Linked DNA regions of Variovorax terrae. The protein of the gene in region 1 interacts with the protein of each later gene in a pairwise test. Links are inferred from orthologs where the notes say so. Each region holds a gene or a part of one and is shown on either strand. Other genes may lie near its edges.

Region 1 (5,337 bases):
CCTGGTGGTGCTGCGCGCTTCGGCGAAGCGGGCCGGCGCGCTGGTGGCCTGTTACATCGGCGCGGCCTACTGGTTCACCGCCAGCACCAGCTTCGCCAACCCGGCGGCCGTGCTGGGCCGCATGCTGAGCGACAGCTTCGCGGGCATCGCGCCGGCCAGCGCCCCGGGCTTCGTGCTGGCGCAGGGCCTGGGCGCGGTTGCGGGCCTGGGGCTGTCGCGCTGGCTCGGCCCACTGCCGGGCGCCGAGCCGGCTCAGCGCCCCAGCGCGTAGGCCGCCACGCCGAAGCCCAGCACCGCCACGGTGGCGGCCACCACGGCCAGCAGGTAGGCGCGCTGCAGCTTCTTTTCCAGCGTCGTGGCGGCGGCCTGCAGGCCGTCGATGGTGCCCTGCATCTGGGTGGCCAGCAGCTTGATCGCCTCGGCGTTCTGGGTGGCCGCGGCCTGCAGCTCCGCGATCTGCTGGGCCATCACCTCGGGCGACTTGTCGGGCGATTTGGCGCGCGTGAACAGCGGCTGGGCGAGCTTGATGATCTCGGGCAGGTACGGCGCCGCAATGGAAAGCCAGGCACTCATGTCAAATCCTTCATTCGCATCGGGAACCCGTGGGCAGCACAGGCAGCGCGGGCCGCACGGCGAACTCGCCGCCAGCGGCCACGGCCGCTCCCCTCAGCCGGCACGCAGCGCCTCGGCCAGCCGCTGTGCGCTGGCCTGGGCCTGCTGCGCGTCACGCGCCTCGACCATCACGCGCACCAGCGGCTCGGTGCCGCTGGCGCGGATGAGCACGCGGCCGGCGTTGCCAAGCGCGGTTTCGACAGCCTGGGTTTCCGAAGCCAGCCGGGCGCTGGCCTTCCAGTCCTGCCCCGGCTGCAGGCGCACATTGATCAGGGTCTGCGGGAACAGCGTCACATCGGCCAGCAGCTGGGCGAGCGTGCGGCCGCTGCGCACGCAGGCCTGCAGCACCTGCAGGGCGCTGATGAGGCCGTCGCCCGTGGTGTGCTTGTCCAGCGCCAGCAGGTGGCCCGAGCCCTCGCCGCCGAGCAGCCAGCCGCGCTTGTCCAGCTCTTCGAGCACATAGCGGTCGCCCACCTTGGCGCGCACGAACTGCACTCCCCTGGTCTTGAACGCCACTTCCACGGCCATGTTGGTCATCAGGGTGCCCACGGCGCCGGGCACCGGCTCGCCGCGCGCCAGGCGCTCGGCCACCATCAGGTACAGCACCTCGTCGCCGTTGTAGAGGCGGCCCTCGGCATCCACCAGCTGCAGGCGGTCGGCATCGCCATCGAGCGCGATGCCGTAGTCCGCGTGGTTCGCCCGCACGGCCTCGATCAGGGCCTGCGGGTGGGTCGCGCCCACCTCGTGGTTGATGTTGAGCCCGTCCGGCGCGCAGCCGATCGCCACCACCTCGGCGCCGAGTTCGTGGAACACCTTGGGCGCGATGTGGTAGGCCGCGCCATGGGCCGCGTCGACCACGATCTTCACGCCCTTGAGCGTGAGATCGTTGGCAAAGGTGCTCTTGCAGAACTCGATGTAGCGGCCCGCCGCGTCATCGAGCCGGCGCGCCTTGCCCAGGGTGGCCGAGTCGGCCCACACCGGCGGCTCGTCCAGCGCGGCTTCCACCGCCTGCTCCCAGGCATCGGGCAGCTTGGTGCCCTGGGCGCTGAAGAACTTGATGCCGTTGTCGGGAAAGGCGTTGTGGCTGGCGCTGATCACCACGCCGAGGCTGGCGCGCAGCGCGCGCGTGAGGTAGGCCACGCCGGGCGTGGGCAGCGGCCCGAGCAGGATCACATCGACGCCGGCGGAGTTGAAGCCCGACTCCAGCGCACTCTCCAGCATGTAGCCGGAGATGCGGGTGTCCTTGCCGATCAGCACGGTCGGGCGCGCCTCGGTGCGCTTGAGCACGCGGCCCACGGCATGCGCCAGACGCAGCACGAAGTCCGGCGTGATCGGGGCCTGGCCCACCGTGCCGCGGATGCCGTCGGTCCCAAAGTATTTTCTTGTCATGTTCCCTCGTCCTTGTGGTTCAGTTTTCCGAATTCATGGCCGACCAGACCTTGAGCCCCGCCACGGTTGCGGCCACGTCGTGCACGCGCACGACCCGGGCGCCGCGCTCCACCGCGAGCACGGCCGCCGCCACGCTGGGCACCAGGCGCTGCCCCACGTCCAGCCCGGTCACCGCGCCCAGGGAGGACTTGCGCGACCAGCCCGCCAGCAGCGGATACCCCGCGCCCAGCAGTTCGCGCTGGCGTGCCAGCAGCGCAAAATTCTGCGCCACCGTCTTGCCGAAGCCCGTGCCGGCATCCCACACGATGCGGGAGGCCGCGACGCCCCGCGCCAGCAGGGCCGAGGTTTGCTGCGCCAGGAACGACAGCACCTGCGGCACCACGTCGCCCTCCATCGGGGCCACCTGCATGGTCTGCGGGTCGCGGTGCATGTGCATCAGGCACACGCCGCAGGCCGGGTGGCGCGCCACCACCTCGGCCGCGCCATCGCGCCGCAGGGCCCAGATGTCGTTGACGATGTCAGCCCCCAGGTCGAGCGCGGCCTGCATCACCTGCGGCTTGTAGGTATCGATCGACAGGGGCACACCCAGCGCCACGGCTTCGCGCACCACCGGCAGCACCCGGGCCAGTTCCTCGTCCAGCGGCACGGCCGGGCTGCCCGGGCGCGTCGATTCGCCGCCAATGTCGAGGATGTGTGCGCCTTGCGCCAGCAGTTGTTCGCAATGCCGCAGCGCCGCGGAAACGCCGGCATGCTGCCCGCCGTCCGAGAAGGAGTCCGGCGTCACGTTGACGATGCCCATCACCCGGGGCGTTGCCAGGTCGATCTGGAAGCGGGAGGTTTGCCAAAGCATGGTCGATATCAAAAAACGGGGCCTCGCGGCCCCATTTTTCATCAGTTCACCCCGGGCCGTCAGGCCACCGTGGGCGCCGGATCCGGCTTGACGGGCGTGGCGCCGCCACTGCCCCCACCGCCCGAGGAGGGAGTGCGAGGCGTCCAGTCCTTGGGCGGGCGCGGCTCGCGGCCGGCCATGATGTCGTCGAGCTGTTCGCTGTCGATGGTTTCCCACTCGAGTAGCGCCTTGGCCATGGCGTGCATCTTGTCGCTGTTGTCCTCGATCAGCTTGCGCGCCAGTGCGTACTGGTCGTCGATGATCTTGCGCACCTCGGCATCCACCTTCTGCATGGTGGATTCGCTCATGTTGGTGGTCTTGGTGACCGAGCGGCCCAGGAACACCTCGCCCTCGTTCTCGGCGTAGACCATCGGGCCCAGCGCCTCGGTCATGCCGTAGCGCATCACCATGTCGCGCGCGATCTGGGTGGCGCGCTCGAAGTCGTTGGAAGCGCCGGTGGTCATCTGGTGCATGAACACTTCCTCGGCGATGCGGCCGCCGAACAGCATGCTGATCTGGTTCAGCATGTACTCGCGGTCGTAGCTGTAGCGGTCCTGCGCCGGCAGGCTCATGGTCACGCCCAGGGCGCGGCCGCGCGGGATGATGGTGACCTTGTGCACCGGGTCGCACTTGGGCAGCAGCTTGCCGATCAGCGCATGGCCGGACTCGTGGTAGGCCGTGTTGCGGCGCTCTTCCTCGGGCATCACCATGCTCTTGCGCTCGGGGCCCATGAAGATCTTGTCCTTGGCCTTCTCGAAGTCCTGCATCTCGACCACGCGCGCATTGCGGCGCGCAGCCATCAGCGCGGCTTCGTTGCACAGGTTGGCGAGGTCGGCGCCCGACATGCCGGGCGTGCCGCGGGCGATGATGCTCGGGTTCACGTCCTGGCCGATCGGCACCTTGCGCATGTGCACGTTGAGGATCTGCTCGCGGCCGCGGATGTCGGGCAGCGTCACGTAGACCTGGCGGTCGAAGCGGCCCGGGCGCAACAAGGCGGCGTCCAGGATGTCGGGCCGGTTGGTGGCCGCCACCACGATCACGCCGAGGTTGGTCTCGAAGCCGTCCATCTCGACCAGCATCTGGTTCAGGGTCTGTTCGCGCTCGTCGTTGCCCCCGCCCAGGCCCGCGCCGCGCTGGCGGCCGACCGCGTCGATTTCATCGATGAAGATGATGCAGGGCGCATTCTTCTTGGCGTTCTCGAACATGTCGCGCACGCGGGCCGCGCCCACGCCGACGAACATTTCAACGAAATCGGAGCCCGAGATGCTGAAGAACGGCACCTTGGCCTCGCCGGCGATCGACTTGGCCAGCAGCGTCTTGCCGGTGCCCGGGGGGCCGACCAGCAGCAGGCCGCGCGGGATGCGGCCGCCGAGCTTCTGGAATTTCTGCGGGTCCTTGAGGAAGTCGACCACTTCCTTGACTTCTTCCTTGGCCTCGTCGCAGCCGGCCACGTCGGCGAACGTGACCTGGTTGTTGTTCTCGTCGAGCATGCGGGCCTTGCTCTTGCCGAAGCTGAACGCCCCGCCCTTGCCGCCGCCCTGCATCTGCCGCATGAAGTAGATCCAGACGCCGATCAGCAGCAGCATCGGGCCCCAGCTCACCAGCAGCGTCATGAGCAGCGAGCCCTCTTCGCGCGGCTTGACGTCGAACTTGACGTTGTTGTTGATCAGGTCGCCGACCAGGCCGCGGTCGAGGTAGGTGGCGGTGGTGCGCACCTTGCGGTCGTCGGTGGTCATGGCCACGATCTCGGTGCCGCCCTGGCCTTCCTGGATGATGGCGCTCTTGATGCGCTTGCCGCGCACTTCTTCCAGGAAATCGGAGTACCCCATGCTGGTGGCGCCGGCCACGCCACGCGCATCAAACTGTTTGAACACGGTGAACAGCACCAGGGCGATCACCAGCCAAACGGCAATTTTCGAAAACCACTGATTATTCAAGCAAGACTCCGGTTGGGGCTGCAGAGGGCAGACTGATGCATACTTGCGCCCCATTTTAGGCGTTTCAAGGCGTGAAGTACCGCCTTTTCACGGTTTCAGCCACAGCTGCAGCAAGGGCTTGGCCGCCTGGATGGCCCGGAAACCCGGGGCTTTCAGGCCCGTTTCACGCCTTTTTCAAGCCGATGCCGACGAGGAAGGTCTCCGACGACTTGTCGCGCGAGGCCTTGGGCTTGACCGGCTTCACCAGCCGGAAGCTCTGCTTGAACAGCTTCACCAGCTCGCCATAGCCGCTGCCATGGAACAGCTTGACCACCAGCGCCCCCTCGGGTTTCAGGTGGGCCTGGCTGAATTCGACGGCCAGCTCCACCAGGTGGGCGATGCGCGCCGCGTCGGCCGACTCGATGCCCGAGAGGTTGGGCGCCATGTCGGACACCACCACGTCCGCCGAGCGGCCCTGCATCTCCTGCTGCAGCCGGTGCAGCATGTCGGGCTCGCGGAAATCGCCCTGCA
Region 2 (2,966 bases), 570 kb from region 1 along the record:
CTCGCCCTTGATCTTCTGGGCATCGCGGTAGGCGTTGGCGATGATCACCTCGCGCTGGCGGTCGGCGTCGGCGCGGATCTTCTCGCCCTCGGCGGCGCCGGTGGAGCGCAGTTCATTGGCCACGCGCTTGCGCTCGGCCTCCATGCGGCGGTAGACCGATTCGGTGATGGCCTCGACGTAGTCGGCGCGCGTGATGCGCACGTCCACCACGTCCACGCCCCAGGGCTTGGCGCCCTTGACCACTTCGAGCACCTCGCGCTTGACGTCGGCCATCAGGGCCTCGCGCTTGAGCGACAGCAGGTCCTTCACGGTGCGCTTGTTGATCTCTTCCTGGAAGGCGTTGCGCACCACGCGGTTGAGCTGGTTGGCGCCGGCGTTCTCGTCCAGGCCCACGTTGCGGATGTACTCCGAGGGATCGGTGATGCGCCAGCGCACGTACCAGTCGATCACCACGCGCTGCTTCTCGGCCGTCAGCATGGGCTCGGTGTCGGTGCTGTCGAGCGTGAGCAGGCGCTTGTCGATGTACGAGACGTTCTGGAACGGCGGCGGCAGCTTGACGTTGAGCCCCGGCTCGGTGATCACTTCCTTGATCTGGCCGAGCGCGTACACCACGCCGAACTGGCGCTGGTCGACCACGAACAGCGTGGAACTCAGCAGCGCCAGCACCACCAGCAGCGACGAAACGATAAAACCTATTCTGTTCATTTCTGGACTCCCGCCGGGCCGCCGTCTGGCCGGCCTGCGCCCCCTCCGGAGGGCTGTAGATCAATATGAGCGAAGGATGGCATCAGCATGCGCCCCTGGCTAGCGTGTTTCGCGTTCGCGCGAACGCGCACCGTCGCGCGAGCGCGCATCGCTGGACAGGCTCGAGGATGCCGAGGGCAGCGTCGGCACCGTGGAGACGCTGCCGGCCGGGCCGTTCTGCGCCTCGGCGCCGGGCGCCGGCGGCGTTCCGGTCTGCTGCAGGATCTTGTCCAGCGGCAGGTACAGCAGGTTGGAGCCCTGCTTGGAGTCCACCAGCACCTTGGTGACGTTGCCGTAGATCTGCTGCATGGTGTCGAGGTACATGCGGTCGCGCGTGACCTGCGGCGCCTTCTGGTATTCGGCCAGCACGGAGCGGAAGCGCTGCGCATCGCCCTGCGCCTGCGCCACGATGCGCGCCTTGTAGGCCTCGGACTCTTCCTTGAGGCGCGAGGCCGAGCCGGCCGCGCGCGGGATCACGTCGTTGGCATAGGCCTGGGCCTCGTTCTTGGCGCGCTCGCGCTCCTGGCCGGCCTTGAGCACGTCGTCGAAGGCCGCCTGCACCTGCTCGGGCGGACGCACGCCGCCCTGCTGCAGGTTGATGCCCACGACCTCGATGCCCACGTTGTAGCGGTCCAGGATGGTCTGCATCAGCTTGCGCACGCGCGGGCCGATCTGGTCGCGCTCGTCGGTCAGCACCGAATCCATCTTCATCTTGCCCACCACCTCGCGCACCGCCGTCTCGGCCGCCTGCACCACGGCCTCGCTGGGGTTCTTGCTCTCGAACAGGTAGGCACGCGCGTCGTTCAGGCGGTATTGCACGGCGAACTTGATCTCGACGATGTTCTCGTCTTCCGTCAGCATGGCCGACTCGCGCAGGCCCGTGCTCTTGATGACGGAGTCGCGCCCCACGTCGACCGAGCGGATCTGTGTCACGAACACCAGCTCATGGCGCTGGATCGGGTACGGCAGGCGCCAGTTGAAGCCCGCACCCACCGTGGTCTTGTACTTGCCGAACTGCGTGATCACGGCCTGCTGGCCTTCCTGCACGATGAAGAAGCCGGTGCCCAGCCAGATCAGCGCCACCACGGCGGCGACCAGCCCGACCCCGATGCCGGCGCTGCGCATGTCGGGCTGGAAGCCCCCGCCATTGCCACCGCCGAAGCCGCCCTTGTTATTGCCGCGACCGCCATTCTTGCCGCCGCCGAACAGGCCGCCTAGCTTGCGGTTGAAATCGCGCCACAGCTCGTCCAGGTCCGGCGGGCCCTGGTTCGGCCCCTGGCCGCGGCCGTTGCCGTTCTGCGGGGGCGGCACCGGCGGCTCGCCCTCCGGGCGGGAGCCTTCGGAGGACTTGCCGTCCTCGCCCCGGCCCCAGCGCGGATCGTTGAGGTTGAACATCCCCCTGATGCGGCCTGGCAGCGCAGCCCATCGAAACAAGAATGGATTTGGATTCATGCGCACAGTCTCTTCTTTTGGTCGTGGCCCGATTGTGCCCAATCAGGCCGCGGCTTCGTGGAATTCGGTATCGTGGCGAAGGGGCATTGAGGGCATCGCGCTGGCCGCCATCTGCGCCAGCTGCTGGCGCAGCGCGGCCAGCCCCTCGCCGCTGCGCGCGCTGACGAACAGCCGGGGCGCCTGCACGCCGTCGACCTCGAACTGGTCGATCAGCGAGGGCGGCCGCTGCGCCGCGTCAATCGCGTCGAGCTTGTTGAACACCAGCACCTGCGGGATGTCGGCGGCGCCGATCTCCGCGAGCACGCGCTGGACTTCGGCCATCTGCTCCGGGTGGCCGGGATTCGCGCCATCCACCACATGCAGCAGCAGGTCGGCGTCGGCCGCCTCCTGCAGCGTGGCCTGGAAGGCGTCGATCAGGCCGTGCGGCAGGTCGCGGATGAAGCCCACGGTATCGGACAGCGAGACCGAGCGACCGCCGTCCTGCCCGTTGCCCAGGTAGAGCTGGCGCGTGGTGGTGTCCAGCGTGGCGAACAGCTGGTCGGCCGCATAGGCGCGGGCCTTGACCAGCGCGTTGAACAGCGTGGACTTGCCGGCATTGGTGTAGCCCACCAGCGAGATCGTGAAGGTGTCGCGCCGCTCGCGCTGGCGGCGCTGGGTGCTGCGCTGGCGCTTGACCTTGACCAGCCGCTCCTTGGTGCGCTTGATGGCCTCGCCGATCATGCGGCGGTCCAGTTCGATCTGCTTTTCACCCGGGCCGCCGCGCACGCCGG

The links. The genes of interacting proteins can lie anywhere in the genome.
Region 2: the proteins of ftsH (region 1) and hflK interact in binary tests that used the Escherichia coli proteins (3 or more experiments, as listed by UniProt). The link is inferred for Variovorax terrae from one-to-one orthologs.

The regions. Positions count from the first base shown.
Region 1 is NZ_JALGBI010000001.1:1,561,607-1,566,943, reverse strand. What follows is about bases 2,370-5,337. They hold ftsH (ATP-dependent zinc metalloprotease FtsH), read right to left. Parts: upstream 4,828-5,337; coding sequence 2,911-4,827; downstream 2,370-2,910. Other genes in these bases: MMF98_RS07385 (RlmE family RNA methyltransferase), read right to left, coding at 4,991-5,337; folP (dihydropteroate synthase), read right to left, coding at 2,370-2,851. In the rest of the region: MMF98_RS07410 (aquaporin), read left to right, coding at 1-271; MMF98_RS07405 (hypothetical protein), read right to left, coding at 253-573; glmM (phosphoglucosamine mutase), read right to left, coding at 667-2,001; more of folP, read right to left, coding at 2,021-2,369. UniProt on the Escherichia coli protein: Acts as a processive, ATP-dependent zinc metallopeptidase for both cytoplasmic and membrane proteins. Plays a role in the quality control of integral membrane proteins.
Region 2 is NZ_JALGBI010000001.1:2,133,336-2,136,301, forward strand. It holds hflK (FtsH protease activity modulator HflK), read right to left. Parts: upstream 2,197-2,966; coding sequence 805-2,196; downstream 1-804. Other genes in the region: hflC (protease modulator HflC), read right to left, coding at 1-705; hflX (GTPase HflX), read right to left, coding at 2,239-2,966.